Regions from separate parts of the Fictibacillus sp. 5RED26 genome, predicted to be linked through region 2. Evidence: riboswitches for the same ligand, from Rfam matches in the RefSeq annotation. Region 2 holds a riboswitch; each other region holds the start of a gene.
What was found. A riboswitch is a leader RNA that binds a small molecule or an ion and turns the genes downstream of it on or off. The one in region 2 is predicted to bind cyclic di-AMP.

Region 1: it holds a riboswitch for cyclic di-AMP, as region 2 does, so the genes downstream of both, IHV10_RS03240 (hypothetical protein) here and IHV10_RS01120 (potassium channel family protein) in region 2, are expected to answer to the same signal.
Region 3: it holds a riboswitch for cyclic di-AMP, as region 2 does, so the genes downstream of both, IHV10_RS16285 (dicarboxylate/amino acid:cation symporter) here and IHV10_RS01120 (potassium channel family protein) in region 2, are expected to answer to the same signal.

What each region holds. Positions count from the first base shown of each region.
Region 1 is NZ_JACZDU010000001.1:611,616-619,802, reverse strand. Features, by position in the region: gene kdpB (potassium-transporting ATPase subunit KdpB) at 1-1,237, opposite strand, end outside; gene kdpA (potassium-transporting ATPase subunit KdpA) at 1,364-3,031, opposite strand; gene IHV10_RS23065 (potassium-transporting ATPase subunit F) at 3,044-3,112, opposite strand; gene IHV10_RS03255 (hypothetical protein) at 3,121-3,228, opposite strand; gene IHV10_RS03250 (HPr family phosphocarrier protein) at 3,252-3,527, opposite strand; gene IHV10_RS03245 (hypothetical protein) at 3,605-3,742, opposite strand; gene IHV10_RS03240 (hypothetical protein) at 3,766-4,179, opposite strand; cyclic di-AMP (ydaO/yuaA leader) riboswitch at 4,412-4,563, opposite strand; cyclic di-AMP (ydaO/yuaA leader) riboswitch at 4,621-4,767, opposite strand; gene IHV10_RS03235 (hypothetical protein) at 5,049-5,297, opposite strand; gene IHV10_RS03230 (MFS transporter) at 5,349-6,632, opposite strand; gene IHV10_RS03225 (DHH family phosphoesterase) at 6,864-8,048, shown strand.
Region 2 is NZ_JACZDU010000001.1:202,658-210,844, forward strand. Features, by position in the region: gene IHV10_RS01100 (MarR family winged helix-turn-helix transcriptional regulator) at 146-613, shown strand; gene spoIIP (stage II sporulation protein P) at 809-1,960, shown strand; gene cls (cardiolipin synthase) at 2,530-4,032, shown strand; gene IHV10_RS01115 (undecaprenyl-diphosphate phosphatase) at 4,140-4,922, shown strand; cyclic di-AMP (ydaO/yuaA leader) riboswitch at 5,001-5,156, shown strand; gene IHV10_RS01120 (potassium channel family protein) at 5,296-5,952, shown strand; gene IHV10_RS01125 (TrkH family potassium uptake protein) at 5,956-7,308, shown strand; gene IHV10_RS01130 (GerAB/ArcD/ProY family transporter) at 7,449-8,187, shown strand, end outside.
Region 3 is NZ_JACZDU010000004.1:282,139-290,325, reverse strand. Features, by position in the region: gene IHV10_RS16310 (GDSL-type esterase/lipase family protein) at 1-294, shown strand, start outside; gene IHV10_RS16305 (Fe(3+) ABC transporter substrate-binding protein) at 643-1,710, shown strand; gene IHV10_RS16300 (ABC transporter permease) at 1,825-3,447, shown strand; gene IHV10_RS16295 (ABC transporter ATP-binding protein) at 3,447-4,160, shown strand; gene IHV10_RS16290 (hypothetical protein) at 4,367-4,561, opposite strand; cyclic di-AMP (ydaO/yuaA leader) riboswitch at 4,739-4,905, shown strand; gene IHV10_RS16285 (dicarboxylate/amino acid:cation symporter) at 5,074-6,309, shown strand; gene IHV10_RS16280 (hypothetical protein) at 6,466-7,155, shown strand; gene IHV10_RS16275 (DNA-3-methyladenine glycosylase) at 7,152-7,727, opposite strand; gene IHV10_RS16270 (hypothetical protein) at 7,894-8,058, shown strand; gene fbpA (Fur-regulated basic protein FbpA) at 8,184-8,187, shown strand, end outside.

The sequences.
Region 1 (8,187 bases), 410 kb from region 2:
TTCGGTTTCCTTTTTCTTCAAGGTCATGTGGCACTTCTCCACCAGTTGCAAGTACCCAGTTTTTAATTGCGTCTACCGCTCCTTTTCGTACTTTTCTTCCATCTTTTAAGTCGATTCCGCTCATTCGCGTTTCGGCTTTAAACTCAATAAATTCTCCATCTTCACCAAGGTATTGATCAAACGATAAGTGTTCTTTTTTCATGAGTTCCAAAACGGATTTACCTTCTGGTGTATCATCTTTTAATGAACTGATGGCAGCCCATTCCCCAACTGATTTTTTCGTATCGAATCCTACTGGTACAAATTCGCTTGCCATACGGTTTCCGAATGTAATCGTCCCCGTTTTATCTAGGATGATCGTATTGATGTCACCTGCAGCTTCAACCGCTTTACCAGACATAGCGATTACATTAAATCTCGTAACACGGTCCATTCCAGCAATACCGATCGCGGATAAAAGTCCACCGATTGTTGTCGGAATCAAACAAACGAGTAATGCGATTAAGACCGGTACTGGTATGTCAAAACCTAGATACTTTGTAAAGAATGGAAGTGTTACAACTACAATCATAAAAACAAGTGTCAAACTCGTTAAAACAGTACTTAACGCAATTTCATTCGGTGTTTTTTGACGCTTCGCTCCTTCTACGAGGGAGATCATGCGATCAAGGAATGATTCTCCTGGATCTGCTGTAATTCGTACTTTAATTTCATCACTTACTACACGTGTTCCTCCTGTTACGGAGTTAAAGTCACCGCCAGCTTCTTTAATTACAGGAGCTGATTCTCCTGTAATCGCCGACTCATCAACAGAGGCAAGACCAGATATGACTTCACCGTCTCCTGGAATCATTTCACCTTGTTTTACAATAACGATGTTTCCTTTACGAAGATCAGCTGATGAAACTCTTTTGTGTTTACCGTTTTCAAGCACAAGGTTTGCATAAACTTCTTTTTTCGTTTTCTTTAATGAATCAGCCTGTGCTTTCCCTCTTCCTTCAGCTATTGCTTCAGCGAAATTTGCAAACAGGAGGGTTATAAACAGAATGAAGGTTACAGCAATATTGAAACCAACTTGAGTTTGGTCTCCAAAAAAGGTTAATAATAATGTAATTACAAAACCAATTTCAACAACAAACATGATAGGATTTTTAATCATTACCCTTGGATCTAGTTTAATAAAAGATTCCTTTATCGCCTGATTCACGATTTCTTTATTCATCATTGTTTTATTCATTTGTACTTCCTCACGATTCTTTTTCATCGGGCCGTTCCCACCTTTATTTGGAGGAACGTACTGAGATAATTCTTTTTTGGTCCTTAAGCCTTGAGCACCCATTATTCATTCACCTCTCTACAGCATCTATAATGTTAAATATTCGGCAATCGGGCCTAATACCAATACTGGGAAGAATGTTAAAGCCCCAACAATAAATACAGCCCCAATAAACACACCTGCAAATAGCCCGTTATCTGTTCTGAACGTTCCGATCGTTTCTGGAACGGTTCGTTTTACAGCCAATGATCCTGCAACTGCAAGCATCGTTACAATGGAAAAGAATCTTCCAAGATACATAACGATTCCGGTAGAAATATTCCAGAAGTTTGTCGCATCTCCTAATCCTTCAAAACCAGAGCCGTTATTTGCTGCTGAAGAGGTATATTCATAGATTACTTGTGAAATACCATGAAAACCTGAGTTCGAAATGGCCTCATGTCCGAGTGGTGTAAAGAAAGCTACAGCAGATGCTCCTAAAATAAGGAACGGGTGGATTAACAACGTCGCTGCAATCAGCTTCATTTCTTTACCTTCAATCTTTTTACCTAGAAATTCCGGGGTACGTCCCACCATTAATCCAGATAAGAAAACACCAATAATCGCATACATTAAGACGTTGACAAACCCTGCCCCTACACCGCCATAAACGGTATTTAACATCATATTGGATAATGTAACTAATCCGCCTAGCGGAGTCAGTGTATCATGCATCGTATTAACAGCCCCCGTTTCTGAAGCCGTTGTAACAACCGAGTAAAGTGAAGACTGAGCGACACCAAATCGTACTTCCTTTCCTTCCATGCTTCCTTGATCATGTTGCACACCTAGAGCATTGATTGCTTGGTTCCCTTGATATTCGGCACTTAGGGAGATGCCAAGGAACATAATAAACATCATCGTCATGGAAACGAAAAGAATACGTCCCTGCTTTGGATTTCCAACCATCTTTCCGTACGTAAACGGTAATGCCATCGGTAATAGGAGCATCAATAAGATTTGAATAAAGTTGCTCGGCCCGTTCGGGTTTTCAAACGGATGCGCTGAGTTAACTCCGAAAAATCCACCGCCGTTATTTCCTAATTCTTTTATGGATAAAAACGAACCAACTGGGCCAACTGCAATGTTTTGTTTTCCACCTTCAACTGTAGTCGCTGTAACCGTTGGATCTAATGTCTGCGGTACTCCAAGTGCAACGAAAATGAGTCCTGTTACAAAAGCGATCGGTAGTAACACACGAATGATACCCCTAACCATATCCACAAAAAAGTTTCCTAAAGACTTGCCAGATAGCCCACGAATGAATGCGATTGCTACTGCTAATGCTGTAGCTGGTGCAACAAACATCATGAAAAGAATGCCAATCATCTGTGAAAGATAGGATAAACCACTTTCACCACTGTAATGCTGCAGATTCGTATTCGTCATAAAACTTACTGCTGTGTTAAACGCAAGGCTTGGATCCATGTTTGCTATCTTACTCGGATTCAGAGGCAAACTGCCTTGGAAACGGAAGATTAAATAAACTAATAGAATCATAATCGCATTGATCACAATGACTGATGAAGCATAAACTTTCCAAGATTGATTTTTATTTTTCATTCCACTAATGGAATAAATCAGTTTTTCGAAAGGATAAAAGAGTTTGTTCTTATTCGAATAATTGAACGAGTTCGCTAAATAAATTCCTACTGGTTTTGCAAGTAAAAGAGCTATAAGTAGAGTTATAGCTATAGAGAGTAAACTGACTAACAACGGAAAAACCTCCTAAAATTTCTCTGGATTCAATAATACGTAAAGAAGATACACCGTTGTTAAAACGGCTAATCCAAACATGACAGTCATCATTTATTTACACTTCCTTCATCAACAACACTTGATGACCATTTTGCTAGACCCATCATTAAGACAGGCATTCCTACCATCAATAAAACCATCATCACATCTAACATTTTTACACCTTCTTTTTATTAGTTCATTGTTCTAAGTAACCATTCAGCATTAGAGATAAATTTTTGATAGCCTCTTGAGCATCACAACCTTCAATTCTAAGTGTGATCGGTTCGTTTTGATTTCTTGAATAGTGTGACAAAAAGAATAGATTAACGGATAGTAAGCCTTTCGCATTAATCTGTATGCCTTGATAAAAGAAAAGAATCTCACTTTCGAAAGAACCAGCAGCATTGACAAATTCATTGATCTGTCCGATCGACAACCTTTTTGGCAATAAAACAACTGACTCTGTCCCCATGTTTTCACCCTGCCTATCACTGGTTTGGATTTACAGAGGGAACATCTTTTCTTTGATGGGTTCCCTCCTGTAATTGCTTAACCTTTACTTCTAAGCGTGTCTTGTATGATCCATTTTGAGAGACTATGTTGAATCACACTTGCATAATAAGCATTCAATTGATCTCTTTTCGCTTTTAACAAAATCTGTTCAATTTCGTTTGGACTTAATCTCATAAATGAATTCCTCCGCTCTTTTTTTATGAAGAAAGTAAGAATTGAATATTTCCGGTTTTGTTATAGATTACGTAATCTGCACCTAACTCCTTATAAACTCTGGAAATATACCGTGTGTCTGATTTGATGACATAAACAGGTATGTTATAAATGCTGCGAATGAGTTCAATCGTTTGGCAGCATTCTAAAAATCCAGATTCAACAACAATGATTTTTTGAACAAAAGGACCTACCATCTCGATAACTTTACGCTTGTCAACATAATTCATGACATATACATGTTGAAACCCAACTTGTGAGAGTCTTTCTGCTTCTTCTCGGTTAGGAACACAGAGAACAAGAGATTGATAGTCTTCACACAATCTTAGTTTTGAAATAAAAACATCTGAAACTAGATCAGGAAACATAATGAGCACGTTCCCAGATGATTTCTCCATCGTTCCACCCTCCATCTCTTAAAGAAAACTAGGCTAACTTCTAGCCTCTCATGTCAGCCTTAGTTGCACTTATACTATCGTCTTAAACTTGTTAATACGCCGAAAACCATCGTGCCGACAAGTTATACTTTTGGATAGTGAAAAAAAGGCAACAAAAAAGAAGCCTGCGGAAGAGGAACTCTTCTCGCGGCTTCTACACATACTTGAATAAGCGTGTGAATACACGAAATTTGTTGCCTCTCTCTGTACGCTTACGGAGTTAGCTGACGGATTCGGGCTTGAGAGTAGCCCTACTCGATCTCTCGAGATTCACCCCATGCAGACGCAATGGCCTGCGATTGGTTCCCCCGCTTCCTAAACTTAGGAATTAAGCGATAAAGACGCATGATATAATAATCATAATTTGTAAAATTGTTATTATTACTCTTTTTTAATGTTCACCTTCCCTCTCCTACCACGCTTACGAAGTTAGCTGACGGGTTCGGACGGCAGAAGTCGCCCGACTTAAATAAGTTTCACCCCTGGCAGTGAAGAACTGAACTGCCGATGGTTCCTCCGTTCCAATAATGGATTCAGCGGTCATGGAAAAAATTTAAAGTTTTACGATAAGCAATATATTACTCCTGGTTTCAGCCGTTGTAAATCCATTAAAAACTCTAAAATATTCATATTTCGTATAAAAACGAATTAAATAAACTTATTTAAGAAACAAAAAACAAACAAATCATCTTTTTTCTTTTACTTTCTCAATTTTTCGATACATTTTAAAGAAAATAATAGTTGTAATATTCTAAAAAAATCCAAGTTTTGAACTTAAATTTTTTTAAAAAAATAAAAAAGCTAAGCAAATTTCACTTTGCTTAGCTTGGTTAAAACGATCTAAAATCCAATCTCTGTCTTTTAGTCCAGAGCCATACGCCTGTGAACAGATGGATCGCAAACACTACAAAGACAGCTCCATAACTTTCTGTAATCCAGCTCACAAACCAAATGATCGGTAGAGCTAAAAAAAAGTTAACAAGCAACAACACCCATGAAGTTCTCGCTATAGCTACAAAGAATAGAATAATTGGTAAGATTAAAAAAATCCAGAATAGTACGTTTTGAAAAGTTGCCATGACTTCCCCTCCGCTTTTCATTATAAAAGGGCTTCGCCATAATCTCCAGCTTTAAACTGGTACTTTTTCTAATTCAAATTCATTTTTGTTATCATTTTCTTCAATATCATACCTGGGTAGAGTGAACATGTAGAATAGTCCAACAAGAATCAGACATCCTCCCACAACCCAGAACAGCATTTCTACGGTTAGAATTTTCGGGAAAAACACAGCGATTAAACCGAGTGTCATGGTGTGAGATAGCATATTGATCGGTGTAATCCATCCTTGAACACGTCCCATCATTTTAGGGTCTACGATCTTAGGTAACCAGCCACCGATTCCAATATTGATTAATGGAATGCTAAACCCAGCCAATCCTGTAAAAATAAAGAATGTCAACACATTTGGCGCGATGGCGCATAAACCAAGTGACAATCCACTTACGAATAGACCAAGAACAATCGCATACGAGAGTCTGATCTTTTTAGCGAGCATCGAACAAATAACACTCCCTGTAAGGATAGATACACCAAACACGACACCCATCCACATCATCATTTGCTCGTAATTATCTGGAGCGAGTTTATATTTCATGATAAAAGCCGGCATAACTGACAATCCACCATTTACTATACCAAACAAGAAAAAACCAAAGATTAATGAAAGTAGAAGCTTAGATTGTTTAATGTAATTGAACCCCGCGACAAAATCCTTCCATACCATCTTAACACGAATATCTTTGAACCTGTGTTGTCCGTTCGGCAGACGAACATCTTCATCAACTCTCATACTCATAATTAATAATGCTGATATAACATATGTAACAAGGTCAAATGCAATTGCTCCTTGTATTCCTACACTCCAATAAATAAAAATGGCAATCATGTTCCCAAAAAGCATAAATAAACTACCTACCATTTGATTCAATCCAGCTGCAATTGCATAATCCTCTTTCGAGAGTACACCTTGTACCATCGCTTGATCAGCAGGAAAAAAGAATTTACCTACTGCACTTCTTAAGAATAAGATAGCAAAAATCAAAGGCATCCAGTCTAGCCATATAGCACCCATTAATAAGAGGCACAGCCCTGCACAAATCCAATCACAATAAAGCGCGATTTTTTGACGATCCATTCGATCGGCTAATACCCCTACGATAAAGAAAACAGCGAGTGTTGGCAGAGAATACATCAATTCTGCAAGTGTGGCATAAAACGGTTGTTCACCGAACTTATCCAACAAATAAAACATAAAAGCTGTAACGCCTATAATACTTCCCATCATTGAAGTAAAACCAGCAAAAAACAGCTTGCTGAAGTTTTTATTCTGAAACACTTTCAGAAACTCCTTCACATCATAACCCCCAACTTTACATAATTTGCATCATTACCATTTTCTACCTAATGCCATCAATTGTAAATAAATTCTTGTGAAATTTCATAAGAATGATTTAGCATATTCATTCCGTTTTCGGTGTTAAAATCAGCTGAATTTGTAAATGAAAAGAATACTACGATATAAAGGTTGAACTTTATGCTTTATGACGATACTCTAGACAGAGAGCATAATAGAGAGGATACTAACATGATTCATTTATTTTCACACAACGATTTAGACGGAAAATCATGCGGTTATTTAGCACAACTAGCATTTGGAGACAACTGTAAAATATCGTATTGTTCACATGGAACGATTAATGACCGTGTAGAGATGCTGCTTGATAATCCGAGAGAAAGAAAAACAGAAATTATCATTACAGATATTGCGGTTAACGAAGAATTAATGATGCGACTTGATGAACGATCTAATGCAGGTGGAAAAGTAAAGCTGATCGACCACCATGCAACAGCGCTTCATTTCAATGGGTTTGATTGGGGGCATGTTCAAGTTCGTTATGATGATGAACGTTTAACTTGTGCTACTTCCCTTTTCTATGAATATTTGATCGAGAACGGTAAGCTTAAACCAACAGGTGCGCTCGATGAATATGTAGAACTTGTGCGTTTATATGATACGTGGGAATGGTTTGACCAAAAAGTTGAAGCTAAGCGTCTTAACGACTTATTCTTTATCCTTCCTCCTGATAAATTTGAGGATCAGATCATGGATCGTTTAAAAGGTGATTCTTTTCAGTTTTCAGAAACAGAAACAACGATTCTGGATCTTGAAGAAGAAAATATTGCAGATTATATTAAAAAGAAACAACGTCAGATGGTCGAAATCTGGGATACTTGGTCTTTAGGCGAAGGATCTGAAGAGAAAACGTATAAGGTTGGTATTCTTCATGCCGAACGTTATCACTCTGAGCTTGGGAACGAGATCAATCGTGAGAATCCTCACTTAGACTTGATTGTGATTCTAAATATCGCTAACAAACGGATCGGTCTTCGTACCATTCATGAAGAGGTGGATTGTTCGATCTACGCCAAACAATATGGCGGCGGCGGGCATCCAAAAGCTTCTGGCGGAAACATGACTTCTGAAGCATTTGAAAAGTTTGTTGTTGCTGCATTCCATGAACAACCTAGACGAATCGATGCACCGAAGAACGAGCACAACGTGAAGGAAAATCCTGATGGCAGCTTATATGTGAACAATCATCGTGAAGTATCTAAGATCTATTCAGAAGATAATCAAACATGGCTGATCACACATAAGACACATCCGGTAGATGAAACATTTGCAAGCTATCAAGACGCTGAAAATTACGTGAAGCGCCATTTTGAGGGCTGGTTAATGCGAGATGATGAAGCGAATAACAATAACTAATTTATAGTAAATACCTTGGCTACAATTGCCAAGGTATTTTAATTTTGTAGATCACTTGTCATCATTTTCATTGAACCATTGACTCTGAATATCGAATATCTATGTTACATCATTCATGTGAATAGAATTGTGATTTAGT
Region 2 (8,187 bases):
ATTTGAACGTAATATATCCTATTTATATGCTGGTCGTCAACTCTTTTACACATTATTTGTAAATAATAGTTCAAATGTTATGAAAATTCTTGTATAATGTTAGTATAATACTCGCATTACAACTTAGAGGCTGGAGGTTCATAGTATGGGGAATAAGGATTTGAAGTCCTATGTGGAGAGATTGGAGAAGGTGCATTACATTGTGTCAAAGCGTTTACACCCGGAGATTGCTATAGAGAAGGAGTTAACGAAAACACAGTTTGTACTTTTGAAGACGTTGTGTATCAGAAATAAATGGACCGTTTCAAAATTGGCTGACTATATGGGTGTAAAACCGAGTGCGATAACTGTTGGTGCGGATCGTTTGTACAAGCGTGGATTTGTAAGTCGTTACCGTAGTGACCTTGACCGTCGTATTGTTTATTTAGAGATTACTGACGAAGGACACGAAATTTTACGAGAGGCTGAAAATGAGAGAGTTGATTCAATAAGTAGCTATCTGAATCACTTATCTCCAGAGGAATTAGGTATTTTTATTGATATTTATGAAAAGCTAGCTAGCGGAAATCATTCAAACCCAGACGAGATCGTCCTTACATCACAAACCAGTTGAAGAACTGGTTTTTTTTTATGGACAAGACCTCGATTTCTTCCTAAAGACCTCACTCATAAACAAACCTTCAGATTAAAAGAGCATTAGTAAGCCAAGGAAGATAAGTCTCTATTATTTTTTCATAGATTGGATTCTATTTAAATGATTAGCTGCATAGGATGTGATAGAAACGTTAACAGAAGTGGAGGGCTATACATGTTCACCCCGCAATTGAATATGAAGCGTTTACCATTATTACTTGCTGGAGCCATGCTATTTATTGTCGTTGCCACTAGCTTCATCACATCCTTTGAGCACAAATATCGATTGAGTTCATCAACCATGCATAAGTGGTTAACGGAATTTTCTGGAGAAGCACTTGTCTATTTCATAGGTTGGGAAAACCGATATTTCACGCAAGAGCTTCCAAAAGAAAGTGAACCGCCTGCATTATCAAGTGTATTGTTCGAATTAACAACAAGCATCAAGCCTGGTGATATCCGAAGTTTGTTAGGAAACGAACTTCCTGGCTTTGCGCTCTATGATTCAACAATCATTGTTGCTGGGGAAGGAACGGATTATACAAACTTAGCGTATGAGTCACCACCACCGATGGAACTTCTATTAAGTGGTGAGGAAGCGGAAGTTCAAGATATCGAGCGGTTAGAAGATCCTGATCCATCTGATTCAGAGAACCCACCAGGTCAAACAACGAGTGGAAAGAAAATTGCTTATATCTATCATTCGCACAGTTGGGAATCGTTCTTACCTCACTTAAAAGGAGTAACAAATCCTGATCATGCTATTCATTCTAAAGTCAACATCACGATGGTAGGGAAAAAGCTAGGGGAAGAATTAGAGGCGAGAGGAATCGGTACATCCGTCGATATGACAAACATGACGGAGCTTTTGAGGAAAAATAACACAGACTATCGAAAGAGTTATCCGATGTCACGTACACTAGTTGAAAGTGCGATGGCGAGCAACAATGATATTGATTTAATCTTTGATCTGCATCGAGATTCTATGAGAGGAAAGTCTACAACAACACAAATTAATGGTAAGTCCTATGCGCGTACTTTATTCGTTATCGGTAAAGCGAATCCTAATTTTGAGAAGAACCAAAAAGCAGCACAAGAGATCAACGCGATCTTAGATAAAAAATACCCTGGATTAAGCCGTGGGGTTATTGGAAAAAACAAGACTCAAGGAAATGGTGTTTATAATCAAGACCTTTCTGACCATGCTTTACTCATTGAGTTTGGCGGAGTGGATAACAACATGGACGAGCTGTATAGAAGTGCAGAAGCGGTGGCAGATGCTGTGGCAGAGTACTACTGGAAAGAAAATGGAGCGAAAGCTGAATAAAGAATGTTGACTGGCTCCAGAGGTGGTGATAACCTCTGGAGCTTTTTTATGTGTTTCTATTTTTGCGGAAAATTAAAGTGGACAGTAAAAATAGCAGAGTGGACAGTAAACTTACAAAAGTGGACAGTAAATCATCAGAAGTGGACAGTAAAACTTAAAGAGTGGACAGTATTTTCGTCAAAGTCGACAGTAAGTGCTATAGAGGAGTCTATGCATGGGCGCCGTTTTGTTAATGACGGTAATTTTTCCAATTGACTAGTGAATCTGTCCGATTTGAAGATTAATCTGTCGGATTGGTTACATAATCTGTCCGATCCACCCAATAATCTGTCCAATTCAAAATTCACCACCGATCGGCCACGCAAATTTCCGAAGCGTCTGTCTATCAACCCAATGCGTACACAAAAAAACCATTTCGAATGATTGAAACAATACCTAATTTCATAACAGTCGTGATTTCTGCAAATCCTAAGAAAAAATGGTATAAAAAGAGAAGAGCCCCTTGTTTTAATTACATGGGGAAGGGAATAAAGAGAGAAAGAGAAGATTGGTAAAAAAGGAGCACGTGCATGAAACGAATATGGGAATTTTTCCTCACACTATTGTTACTTGTCTGTTTATACATCGTTTTCTTTGCAGAAGGATATGTGATAATCAAAACGGTATTTGGGCTCCTTTACATCGCAGTGATTCTGTATACGATTTATTCGTTAATGCTCGAGAACAGAACAGCTCAACATACACTTCTTTGGATTTATGTATTAATTCTATTTCCGTTTATCGGATATATGTTCTACCTGTATTCTGGACAGCTTTATTTAAAAGGCCACCTTTTTAAATCGAAACGAAAAAAAGACAGAGACGAGTGGATCAGGGTATCTAAACAAGAAGAAAAGCCGGACTTTAGTGATTTGAAAAGACATCAGCAGTGCTTTGCAACGCATGCTCATCACATCACACTTACGCGTTTGAACAGAAAAACGAGTTCGAAAATTTTAAAGAATGGTCAAGAGACGTTTCCTGAAATTTTTGCAAGGCTGAAAGAAGCCAAGGAGTATATACATATTCAGTATTATATCTTTCGTTCAGATCGCCTTGGTAAAGACATTATTGACCTTTTAATAAAAAAAGCGAATGAAGGCGTGAAAGTTAGATTTTTGTTTGATGGGATAGGAAGTCTGTCTCTTCAGCAATATGATATCGACAGAATGAAAAAAGCAGGAATTCTCGTTGAAGCATTCTTACCTGTTCGATATGGTTTTTTCAATCAAAAGCTTAATTTCAGAAATCATCGTAAAATTATTATTATTGATGGGAAGGTTGGGTTTGTAGGGGGCTTGAATGTAGGCGTTGAGTATTTAGGAGAAGATCCGGAGATTGGTTTTTGGCGCGATACACACATGGTTATGGAAGGAGAAGCTGTTCAAGTTCTTCATGCCATATTTTTAATGGATTGGGAATATGTTTGTGGAGAAGATCTCTTAGAAGATAATCATCTTACAAGAGCATACCCCGCTGAAGGGGATGGTACTGTTCATGTGGTGGCAAGTGGTCCTGATACTCAGCTTGGAATCATGAGTGATCTATTCTATTCTTTGATCTCATGTGCAGAGAAATCGATCTGGATCGCAACACCATATTTTGTTCCTAATGAAGCGATTCGAACGGCTTTAAGAGTGGCAGCAAAAAAAGGTGTCCAGGTCCGTTTGTTGGTTCCTGAGATTAATGATGGATTCTTGACGCAATATGCAACGCGCTCTTATTTTCCAGAGCTACTGCGTTCTGGAATAGAGATCTATTCCTACAAAAAAGGATTTCTGCATCAAAAAGTAATCATTATTGATGGCGATACTGCTTCAATCGGTACAGCTAATATGGATATGAGAAGTTTTCACCTTAACTTCGAAGTGAACGTATTCTTGCTGAATACATCATCTGTCTCAGATCTTGTAGAACAATATCAAGAAGACATGGTGGAATCTATAAAAGTGAAGCCCGTAGAGTTTTACAAAAGAGGTTTGTGGGAACGAACAAAGGAATCGTTTGCTCGTCTCTTCTCAGGTGTACTTTAATCACAAATGCTCGTTAGTAACACTAAATTGATATCAAAAAACTAGAATAGAAAATCCTCCTCATGAATAGGTTGTACGAGACCATGAAAGTTGAGGGGGTTTTTTTTATGGATTGGCTCGAAGCCTTAATATTAGGCATTGTGCAAGGGATAACAGAATTTTTGCCTGTCAGTTCTACAGGACACCTCCTTCTAGGCAGGCAAGTGTTTCAGCTAGAAGAAGCCGGGTTGTTTCTTGATAGCATGCTTCATATAGGAACACTTATTGCTGTGATGACGGTTTATTGGAGAGAAATCTTAGAAGTTATAAAAAGACCACTCAGCAAAACGGGAGTTCTGCTTATCGCTGGAACGATTCCAACCGCTGTTATAGGACTAGCATTTAAAGATTTTTTTGAAGAGATCTCAAAAACCGGGATCACGGTTGGATGGGAGTTCTTAATTACAGGTTTTTTGCTTTGGTGGGCGGATTCTTATAAGCGAAATGGATATAAAGGGATTGAAGATATAACAATAAGGGATGCACTTGTGATCGGTACGTTTCAAGGTGCGGCTATTCTTCCTGCTATTTCACGATCAGGACTAACGATTGCAGCAGCGCTCTTTTGCAAGATCGATAAAAAAGCAGCGGCCTATTTTTCTTTTTTATTATCCATACCATCTATCGCAGGAGGAGTAGTATTGCAGTCAAAAGATCTATTTACGGGTGGACATCCACCTATCTCTTATTCAGCCTTATTGGTCGGTACTTTAGCATCGGCTCTATTTGGATATGTGGCTGTAAAGTGGATGATCAAACTCCTTCAAACCGGTACGTTAAAAGGATTTGCTGTCTATGTTTGGTTGATTGGAATAGTAGTATTGATCCTTCAATTTTCAGGTAAAATGTAAAGTATTTGTTAACACTAAAAAAATGGATTGACTTTTAAAAGATAGAGGATTACAGTATATGTAATTCAAAATTTAGCAGGCTTTAGATCGCTGAATTTACAGTTATTTTTATGGTGAAACTACTGTAAAACGGGGGAACCAATCTTTTGGGGTGAATTTTGCTCTATTTGCAAAAAGGGATACTCCAATCCCTAATCCGACAGCTAACCCCGTAAGCGTCATGTCACTGGAGAGGTCAATTTGGTGGAAAACCGGACCCGCTTCTTTGTGTGGTCTTTTTTTGCGTTTTTTTACTTAAATTTATATACCTCTTGACCAGCAAGGCTAGAGAACAACGAAGCAAAAACTTCATGGATTTTAAGGGGAGACCATAATGAAAAAACAGTTTGCAGTAATTGGTTTAGGACGTTTTGGAGGCAGCATCTGTCGAGAATTTGCGACGATGGGCTATGATGTTCTAGCTATAGATAAAGATATGGAAAGAGTAAATGAGTTTGCAACAATAGCTACTCAGGCTGTTCAAGCTAACTCTACGGATGAAAACGTAATGAAGTCTTTAGGAATCCGAAATTTTACACAGGTAATTGTTTCGATCGGTGAAGACATCCAAGCAAGTATCTTAACTACTTTACTTTTAAAAGAAGCAGGCGTTCAAAAAGTATGGGTAAAAGCACAGAATGACTATCATCATAAAGTGTTGGAAAAGCTAGGAGCAGACCGTATTATCCACCCAGAGCGTGATATGGCGCTTCGCGTTGCTCAACTCATATCTTCTGAAAAGATTATTGATTTTATTGAGCTATCGCATGAACACAGTATTGTTGAGATAGGTGTAACGGATAAGCTAGTGAATCGGACGCTAACAGATCTAGATGTTCGTGCACGCTATGGATGTAATATCGTCGCAATCAAACGCGGAGATGAGATACTCGTTTCACCGATTGCTGATGTATCTCTTCAATATGGGGATATACTTGTCGTGATCGGTCGTAACGAAGATCTAAATCGTTTTGAGGATGAGGAAGTGTAAGCATTGGCACTACATGTTAGAAAGCATAAACGTTTTTTGCACAACCCAATTAGATTAAACCCTCCTCAGTTTTTAGCGTTACTATTTTTATTTCTTATTTTCGTTGGGACGTGTTTGTTAAAGCTTCCTATTGCCCATGAAAAAACGTTATCGTGGGTAGATGCTTTTTTTATTGCAACTTCAGCAGCAACAGTAACAGGCTTAGCTACTGTTGATCCTGGCTCAACGTTCACACTCTTTGGTGAGATCGTCATCTTGTTCTTAATCCAAGTCGGAGGACTTGGGGTCATGTCATTTGCTTCATTAGTCGTTATTATGATGGGGAGGAAAATATCCATCAAACAACGTGTTCTGATGCAAGAAGCACTCAACCAGCCTTCTATAGGCGGGGTAATCCGGTTAGTTCGAAATCTGTTTGTATTTTCAATCAGCATCCAGATTATCGCCATCTTTTTTCTATCACTAAGGCTTGTTCCAGACTTTGGTGTTAGTAAAGGAATTTACTATAGCATCTTTCATGTTATATCGGCATACAACAATGCAGGATTCTCGTTGTGGTCTGACGGTCTAATGGGTTATGTAGGAGATCCGATGGTGAACATCGTCATATCGTTTCTGTTTATAACAGGGGGAATTGGGTTTACCGTATTGGTTGATATATGGGTGAGCCGAAGCTGGAAAAAACTTTCTCTTCATACAAGAGTGATGTTGCTTTCTACTTTGATTATTAATATTGTGGCAATCTTGTTCTTCTACTTATTTGAGTTTAATAATCCTAAGACCATTGGAATGCTTTCAGGTGCTGAGCAATTCTGGGCTTCTTATTTCCAAGGTGTAACACCGAGAACAGCAGGTTTTAACTCGATTGATATGACAGCCATAAATCCTGATACATCCTTGTTGATGATTCTTTTAATGTTTGTTGGGGCAGGAAGTACCTCTACTGGTGGAGGGATAAAGCTGACCACGTTTGTTGTTATTATTTTTACGGTTGCAGCTTTCTTAAAAGGGAAAGAAAGTACGGTTGTTATGAAGCGGACCATTCGAAATGCTGTTGTTTACAGAGCTCTTGCTATTACAACTATTTCTATTTTGTTTATCTTTGCCGCATTATTTATTATCACATATGTCCAGAAAGATGTTTCATTCATGGTGATCGTGTTTGAAGTCGTTTCTGCATTTGGAACAGTTGGATTAAGTATGGGACTTACCCCAGATCTCACAGTCATCGGAAAAATTGTGATCTGTGTGGTAATGGTTTTCGGTAAATTAGGACCGCTAACACTGGCGTTCAGTCTTGCTAAACAAACAAAAGATAATATTAGGTATCCAGACGGTGAAGTGTTCACTGGATAGAGGAATGAAAGCTGATGCAGAACGGGTGTATTCCCACATTTCGCGTCAGCTTTTTTGGTTATTTATGGGTTAATCTCTTTACTCTTGGGAATGCTAAAACGAGATTTCAATGCTGTTTCTAAGAGAGGAAGAGAATCGTCATGCAAAAAATTAAAGAAGCTTTTCTCGTTTCTCCCTTTCTTGTGTTTTTTCTTGTCCATTCTGAACAAGTAGGGGTAGGGGTGCTAGGCTATCAGCGTATCATCGCTAAATACGCTGGCTATGATTCCTGGATATCAGTCATCATAGCTGCCATTTTTGTACATGCTCTTATATGGATGATTTATTATGTGCTCGATAACGGCGATGGGGATATCGTATCAACTCATAAATCGCTGTTTGGTGGTTTGATTGGAAACTTATTTAATCTATTTTTACTTCTATATTTTCTGCTCTGGTCGATTACAGTGTTACGAACGTATATTGAAGTCATACAAGTATGGATGTTTCCCACTCTAAGTACTTGGAAGATCGCTGCTGTATTCCTGATATTAACGTACTATGTGGTTTCGTCTGGTTTTCGAACGGTGGCGGGCATCTGTTTTTTAGGAGTTGTCATTCCATTAGGTTTGATCGTGTTACTCGTATACCCATTGGAATTTACTCATTTTTCTAATCTCCTGCCGGTCTTTGATGAGAATGTAAAAGACTATTTATCTGCAACGAAAAATATGATGCTGAGTTATCTTGGTTTTGAAACACTTCTTGTTTTTTATCCGTTTATTAAAAATGCAAAGCGGTCTCAAAAATTTGCGCATCATGCTAATCTTTTTACATTTATGATGTATTTGCTAGTCACTTTGTTTTCATTTGCGTTCTTTAGCGAAGAACAGTTGTCTA
Region 3 (8,187 bases), on a different contig from region 2:
ACAGTGGTGAGGGAAAACAATTCGTTTGCACCGGTTTACGTATTAGGTCTTTATAATCCTTATTTTGGGAAAGAATACGATCCCACAGCTGCAGAGAGTATTAAGACATGGAATGAAGCAATCGTTGAGGCGAGCAAAGAAAGCACGCTTACAAAGTATATCTCCACATTTGAACTCTATGAAAACGTTGAGAAAGAACTGTATTTTTCTGATTCTATACACCCTAATAGAAGGGGATATAACAGATTAGGAAATTGGGTTTATAACCAGTGGAAACCTTTAAACCAGGAATGATCTCTTAGAAGTAGATACTTCTAAGAGATTTTTTTTGGTTTTTTTTAATTGCTTCTTTTGGATAGAACCATCCTTTGAGAAAGTAGTTGTTTTCAGGTTCCAGGGCGAACGGTGAGCGTCGTTTGTGAGTTTCGTTTTTTATAAGTATTACCTCCGAGCTTGTCCGAACCTGATACTTGGCATCTTTCACTCCAATCAGCTCTTAAAGGAGATTAGGATTTGAGAGCAATAATCCATCAGAGAAAAACATTTAAAAAAACGGTTGACTTGAGAATGATTATCATTATAATTAAAAGTGAAGTTGATAATCGTTTTCAATTACTTATACATAAAAGGAGTAACTGACATATGTTTAAAAAGAATCTTTTTACGGTTGTTACAATGGTCCTACTAGCTGCTTTAGTCTTAGCAGGCTGTGGTAAATCAAACGAGGGTGCGAGTTCGAATAATAATGAGACAAAAAAAGAAGAAGTAAACCTATATACAAGTCGTCACTATGAAGTTGATGATAAAATCTTTGCTGATTTTACAAAAGAGACAGGAATTAAAGTCAACCTTATTAAGGGTAAAGAAGATGAGTTGATCGAGCGTCTTACAAGAGAAGGGAAAGCAACAAAAGGAGACCTTTTCTTCACATCTGATGCTGGACGTTTACACTGGGCAAAAGATAAAGACCTCTTACAGAGTGTAGAAAGCGAAACTTTGAATAAGAATATTCCTGATAATTTAAGTGATAAAGACAATCAATGGTTCGGTCTAACAAAACGTGCACGTGTTATCGTATATGATCAGAAAAAAGTAGACAAATCAGAACTATCTACTTATGAAGCGTTAACTGAAGACAAATGGAAAGGTAAAGTACTGATCCGTTCATCAGAAAATATTTACAATCAATCATTAGTATCATCCTTTATTTCATTAAACGGAAAAGATGAAGCGAAGAAGTGGGCAGAAGGGATCGTTAACAACATGGCTCGTGATCCACAAGGTGGTGACAAAGACCAAGCGAAAGGTATCGCTGCTGGTGAAGGTGATGTTGCTATCATGAACTCCTACTATTTTGGTCAGATGTTGAACTCAGAAGATCCTGAAGAAGTGAAAGTTGCTAAACAGCTGAGTGTGTTCTTCCCTAACCAAGAAACAACAGGAACGCACATCAATATTAGTGGTATAGGTGTTACGAAACACGCTAAGAACAAAGAGAATGCTATAGAATTAATGGAATATCTGTCTAGTCCAAAAGTTCAAGAAGTATTTGCTGAAGCCAACTACGAGTATCCGGTTAATAAAGAAGTAGAACCTTCAGAGCTTTTAAAGTCTTGGGGTCCGTTTAAAGAACAAGATCTTAACCTTTCTGAGTTAGGTGAAAACAATGCAGATGCTGTTAAGATTATGAATGAAGTCAGCTGGAAATAAACGTTAATATTTTGCCGTATCACGATTTGTGATACGGCTAATTCCATGTAAAACAAACAACAAGAACAATGCTGATGAGTAAAGAAGGTGAATATATTGTATTTCATTCGAAAAATGAGATCACAGTTTAATAGTTGGGCTTTGCTTAGTGTGATTTTTTCTACTTTAATCCTTTTACCGGCTTTGCTCATCATGGTTCAGTTATTCGCTGAGAGTAATGAGAATTGGGAACACATTAAAGAATTCATGTTGAAAAATTATATCGTAAATTCCGTGACACTCGTTGGTTTTACTGGTCTTTTCACAGTGCTGATCGGTGTAAGTGCGGCATGGCTAGTTTCCGCCTATAAAGTTCCTATGCATCGGTTCTTTAAGTGGGGTCTTATCCTCCCACTTGCGATTCCACCATACATTGGGGCCTATACGTACCATGGTATTTTAAATTATACAGGCGTCATTCAGACGTCACTAAGGAACCAGTTTGGTATAAAAGTGGACCAAAAGTTCTTTGACATCATGAACATACCCGGTGCTGTTTTTATCTTTACGATGTTCCTATATCCATATGTATATATCATCACAAAAAGTTTCTTAGAAAATCAGTCATCATCACTGATTGAGAATGCACGGTTGCTAGGAAAAGGCTCGTTCATGACATTTATACAAGTCGTCCTTCCTGTGTCACGTGCAGCGATCGTTGGTGGAGTTAGTTTGGTCATTCTTGAAGTTTTCAATGATTACGGGGTAGTAAAGTATTTTGGTATTCAAACATTTAGTACAGCAATATTTCAAGCGTGGTTTGGGATGGGAGATATCTATTCGGCTATCAAGTTAGCGGGTACTTTGATGTTTATCGTAGTTTTGATCTTGATCTTAGAAAAAGTAATAAGGGGCAGGAAACAGTATAGCTATTCCACTTCAAAAGTCCGCCCGTTACAACCTAAAGAACTTAAAGGTTGGAAAAAGTTCGCTGTGCTTAGTTTTTTCATCTCTTTATTTGCTCTAGCTTTCGGAATTCCTTTCATTCAGCTTATACATTGGGTGTATATGACTTATGACGTTATTTTAAATACTGCTTTTGTTGACTTGATTTGGAACTCGGTCTTTGTTGCTTCTATAGGTTCAGTTCTTATCATTATCGTCGCTCTAATTATCGCCAACTTTAGTCGTCTATCAAAAGGTTGGATGGGGAAGCTTTTTTCAAAAATAACGGTTTTAGGGTATTCGATTCCTGGAGCTGTAATTGCAATAGGTGTATTGACCTTATTTCTCTCACTAGACGAAAAGGTATTCACGTTATATGAATGGTTAGGGTTAGAGCCAACTCTTGTGCTGAGCTTAAGTATTAGTATGCTGATCTTTGCCTATGTGGTCCGTTTTCTAGCAGTTGGTTTTAACTCCATCGAATCAGGCTTTGATAAGGTAGGAACGGTTTTCACAGAAGCTTCTAGGACATTAGGTATGTCGGTAACGAAGACGTTTTTTAAAGTGGATATTAAGATGATTAAAGGTGCTATTGCTGGTGGTTTTATCCTTGTTTTTGTAGATATATTAAAAGAGCTGCCTCTTACTCTTATCCTTCAGCCTTTTAATTTTTATACGCTAGCTACCAAAACATTTCAATACGCAAGTGACGAACGTATTCACGAAGCCTCTGTTTCATCAATGGTGATTATTTGTATAAGTGCACTTTCCATCTTCTTTTTACACAGAGTTTTAGAAAAGGAGCCAAAATAATGTTTGTTCAAATCAAAGACTTAGCGTTTCATTATAAAAATTCGCGTAACCCTTTGTTCGAAAATCTTTCTTTAAACTTTAATCAAGGAGAAGTTTCGGTGATCTTAGGAGAAAGCGGAAGCGGGAAAAGTACGTTACTTCGTCTTATAGCAGGACTAGAGGTGCCCTCAAGAGGATCGATCCTCATAGATCAGGCTGTCATGAATGATACATTTCGTTTTGTTCAGCCAGAAAAACGTGGTGTAGGTTTGGTTTTTCAAGATTATGCTTTGTTCCCTCATATGACGGTTGAAAAGAACATAAAATTTGGCTTAACGAAAATGAATCGTAAGCAGAAGCAAGCACGCATGGAAGAATTATTGGCTATTGTGGGAATGGAGGACTATGCTTCTCGTTATCCTTATGAATTGAGCGGTGGACAGCAGCAGCGTGTTGCACTAGCTAGGGCTATGGCTCCAAATCCATCTTTGATCATGTTTGATGAACCATTTAGCAATCTCGATTCTAAGCTTCAACTACAGATTCGGGATGAATTACAGGAAATTTTAAAACGTACGGGGATCACTTCTATTTTTGTAACTCACGATGAAGAGGATGCTCGTGCCATAGGGGACAGGATCATACTGATGAACAATGGAAAGATACAGGATGAAGGGCGTCCAGAAATGGTATTGAAGAGGAATAAAGAACAATTATCACTCGCATACGTATAAAAACAAAAAACCGGGATATCCCGGTTTTTATTTTTGGCTGTTTTATAAAGAATTGTTACTAATAGATCTTTTTGAATTTGCCTATATAACTGTTGATTGGAGTGGTAAAGTGACACGTATGAATGTTGTTCACGCCTGCCCCATGGAAAGCGAGCAGCCTGGAACGGAAATCCACACTTCCAAAAGAAACTATGTTTTAAACAGCCTTATTTTTTAAATTGAGTATCTAATTTACCGTTCATATCGATTAAAAATCCGATTTCTCTTCCTAATAATTCACCTAATTCTTTTGCTTTCTTTTCGCTTTCGTTCTTTATTTGTTCAATCGTAAGTTCACCTTTTAATTTGGATGCTCCAACGATTATACTTAATTCACCTTTTTCATAAAATACGATTTTCATTTACAATACCTCCCTGAAAAATAGAACCTTATATATAATTCGTTTTTTTCTATATGCTTATGGGGTAGAAGTGAGAATATGGAAAAACATTCATCATGAAACAATTAATTGGAATAAATAAGCATAGTGAGTATTCTTGACAAAAATTTATGTATGTTGATAAAATTAGAGCATATTATATATGATTCGCTGAATTCGGATGTTCTATTCCATAGAATATCTTGAAGCGGGGGAACCACGATATGGCTTATAAAGCCTAGGGATGAATTTGTGCATACACAAAAGGGACAACTCTCAATTTCCTAATCCGACAGCTAACCTCGTAAGCGTTTTTGGAGAGAGAACTCTATACATGGGCTCAGTCTATGTGTTGCGGTGTATTCCCACGGAAAATCCTCTCTATTTTCGGTGGGTTTTTATATGCAACAAATAGGGCATGTATTAGTATAAAATTTCTTCATCGTACTGCACACTAAATAGTGAGAAGATTTTAACAAAGGGGGTACTTTATTATGAAATTGTCTACAAAAATTTTAATTGCACTTGCACTTGGGGTTGTCGCGGGATTAATTCTTAATCTAGCTGTACCAGATGCTTTTTCAACACTGGATAAATACGTTTTAAAGCCAGTCGGGACATTATTCTTAAACCTTATTAAAATGTTAGTTGTTCCAATTGTTTTTTTCTCAATCGTACTTGGAACTGCGGGATTAGGTGATCCGAAGAAACTTGGAAGAGTGGGTGCCAAAACGGTTGGGTTCTTCTTAGGAACTACAACAATTGCGATTACGATCGCGATGGCTTTAGCGCTTATCTTTCAACCAGGTGTAGGGGACTTTAAAACAGAAGGTGCTAAGTTTGAGCAACAAGAAGCGCCAGCAGTTACGGACACGTTGCTGAACATTATTCCTACTAATCCAATTCAATCGATGGCTGAAGGAAACATGCTTCAAATTATCGCGTTTTCCGTATTTGTAGGATTTGCTTTAACGATGTTGGGAAGCAAAACAAAAGGTATTATGGATTTAATTGAACAAGGTAACGACATTATGATGTATCTTGTAAACCTAATTATGAAATTTGCTCCATATGGTGCTTTTGCATTGATTGCTTCAGCGGTAGGAAGTCAAGGAATGGATGCTATCAAAGCGATGGGCTTATACATGAGCGTAGTTATTTTAGCTTTATTCATCCACTCTGTTGTCGCGTATGGTGGTTCAATTGCTCTATTTGCAAAGAAGAGCCCGCTCTGGTTCTTTAAAGGCTTTGCGCCGGCAATGTCAGTTGGATTTAGTACTTCTAGTTCAAATGCAACACTTCCAATCTCAATGAAAACAGCTCAAGAGAATTTAGGTGTTCGAAAATCGATAAGTGGTTTTGTACAGCCGCTTGGTGCAACGATTAACATGGATGGAACAGCTATCATGCAAGGTGTTGCGACGATTTTTATCGCTCAAGTATACGATGTTAACTTAGGTTTAACACAGATGCTTACTGTTATTTTAACGGCAGTGCTTGCTAGTATCGGTACAGCTGGTGTTCCTGGAGTTGGATTGATCATGTTAGCGATGGTATTGAACTCTGTAGGATTACCTGTCGAGGGTATTGCCTTAATCCTAGGTGTTGATAGACTTCTTGATATGCTTAGAACAGCTGTTAACATCACTGGTGATGCTGCTTGTGCTGTAATCGTTGATAAAGGCGAAGACAAACATCTTGGGACTCGTGAACAAGAAGTTAGTGCATAAATAATCACTTCAAAAGGCCGCGGTGTATACATATACCTGCGGCCTTTTTGTATGCCCATTTCCCTAGTTTACAAATGTTGAGTAAATAAATGTAAGCACTAATGAAAAATCATGGTAAAATAAGAAGATACTTAATGAGATTTCGGAGTGATCTTCTTGGAAAAATGGCTAGAGATACTAACGCTTGCAGCAAAGATCCTATGGGTACAGATTCAAACCGCTATTAATCCTATCATCGAGTTAACAGAGAGCGCGATGAACTCTTTTTGGTTTGTCTTTTCACTCACGATCATCACAGGCTACGTATTACTAAGGCTTGTACAGAATGCAATTACTTATTATCAAGCTCATAATTTTATTCACAGAAAAATGAATAACGAACCCGCTAGTGATATAGAATTCACCCTATTTATGAAATCCCTTTGGAAGAAAGATCGATCTAAAGGTTTAGTGGCCAATGCCAAATCAGCTAAAAGCAGATACCTCCAGTTCAATGCTCAAGAACGTTTATCCATCCAGAACTACTTGCAGCATCGACTGAAATTTTTACGTACGAACCAGCCATTGTTCATCTTGGGAGCTGTTGTGATTGGATTGCTTTCAAGTATAACAGTGAATGTTCTACCGATCGAGGCGGCTGCGCTTACTGCGGAAAATGTATTGAAAACAACGTTGTTCATCCTTTTCTGGTTGTTCATTATGCAAGCAAAATACGTTGCTATGAAAAAACAAACGTATCATCATCTAGCATGGATGCAAGATACCAATCGGACAACAGCGGTTGATTACATGCGGGAAGAGGATGTTACGGTTTCAACGAACAAAGAAAACAACCCTGCGTATTAACGTGATACGTAAGGGTTGTTTTTTATCCAGAACCGATAAGGATAATGAACAGCTTCTTCGGCATAGTGTATACCTATGCGTGGACCAGAGATTATTTCATTTGGTACTAATTCAATTCCTTGTTCTATCCGTATATTTTGCTCATTCATTTTCTTACCATTATCATTCAATGTGAACCCCATTGCTTTGCTCAGTTTACCTGGACCATTCGTAAGCTGAACCTCATTCTTTACGCTCGCTCTTCTTTCCTTCATTATTTCTATTCCTTCAATTGGTTGCAGTGCTCTAATTAGTATGGCTTCAGGTTTATTAACGGGTCCGGAAACGATATTAAAGCAAACATGCATCCCATAAATAAAATAGGTGTAAATTGTACCTGCTTCACCGTACATCACTTCTGTTCTAGCTGTTCTTCGATTGTTATAGGAATGCGCAGCTCGATCTTCAGGGCCTAGATAGGCTTCAGTTTCTACGATGTATCCCGATGTTATTACGTCTTCATGGATATGTATCAGCTTCATTCCTAAGAGTTCTTTTGCTAGATCTAGAGTTGGTAATCCCCATAGTTTCATTTATATCTCCTTGTTATGTATGACATGTATTATTTATTAGTACAATAACAACAGGTTCATGTAAATTTATGTTTCCTTTTGTCGAAGTTTTACAAACCGTAAAAAAGAGGAAATTACGAAAGAAAAAAGAATTTTTTATAAAGCAGATGAATAGGAGGCGTTTAATATGGACGGTTGGGTGAATGAAACAGGAATTTATGAAAATCTCTCCAAACGACGCTGGGAGTACTGGGAAGTAAGTCAACATGGAATTAAAACCATGGTTTCCTGGCTATGCTGGAATGCCCCTAACTCGGTTTATGAACAATGGAGTAAATCTGTCTTACACTAGCAATAATCTCGTGTGAAGTTCCTTTTTGTATAAGGAACTTTTTTGTTTGCTTAGCAGGCTTGAATCTTCTTTTATGTGGTTAGAATGGATAACAATGATGATTCACAAAAAGGAGAAGATTTTATATGG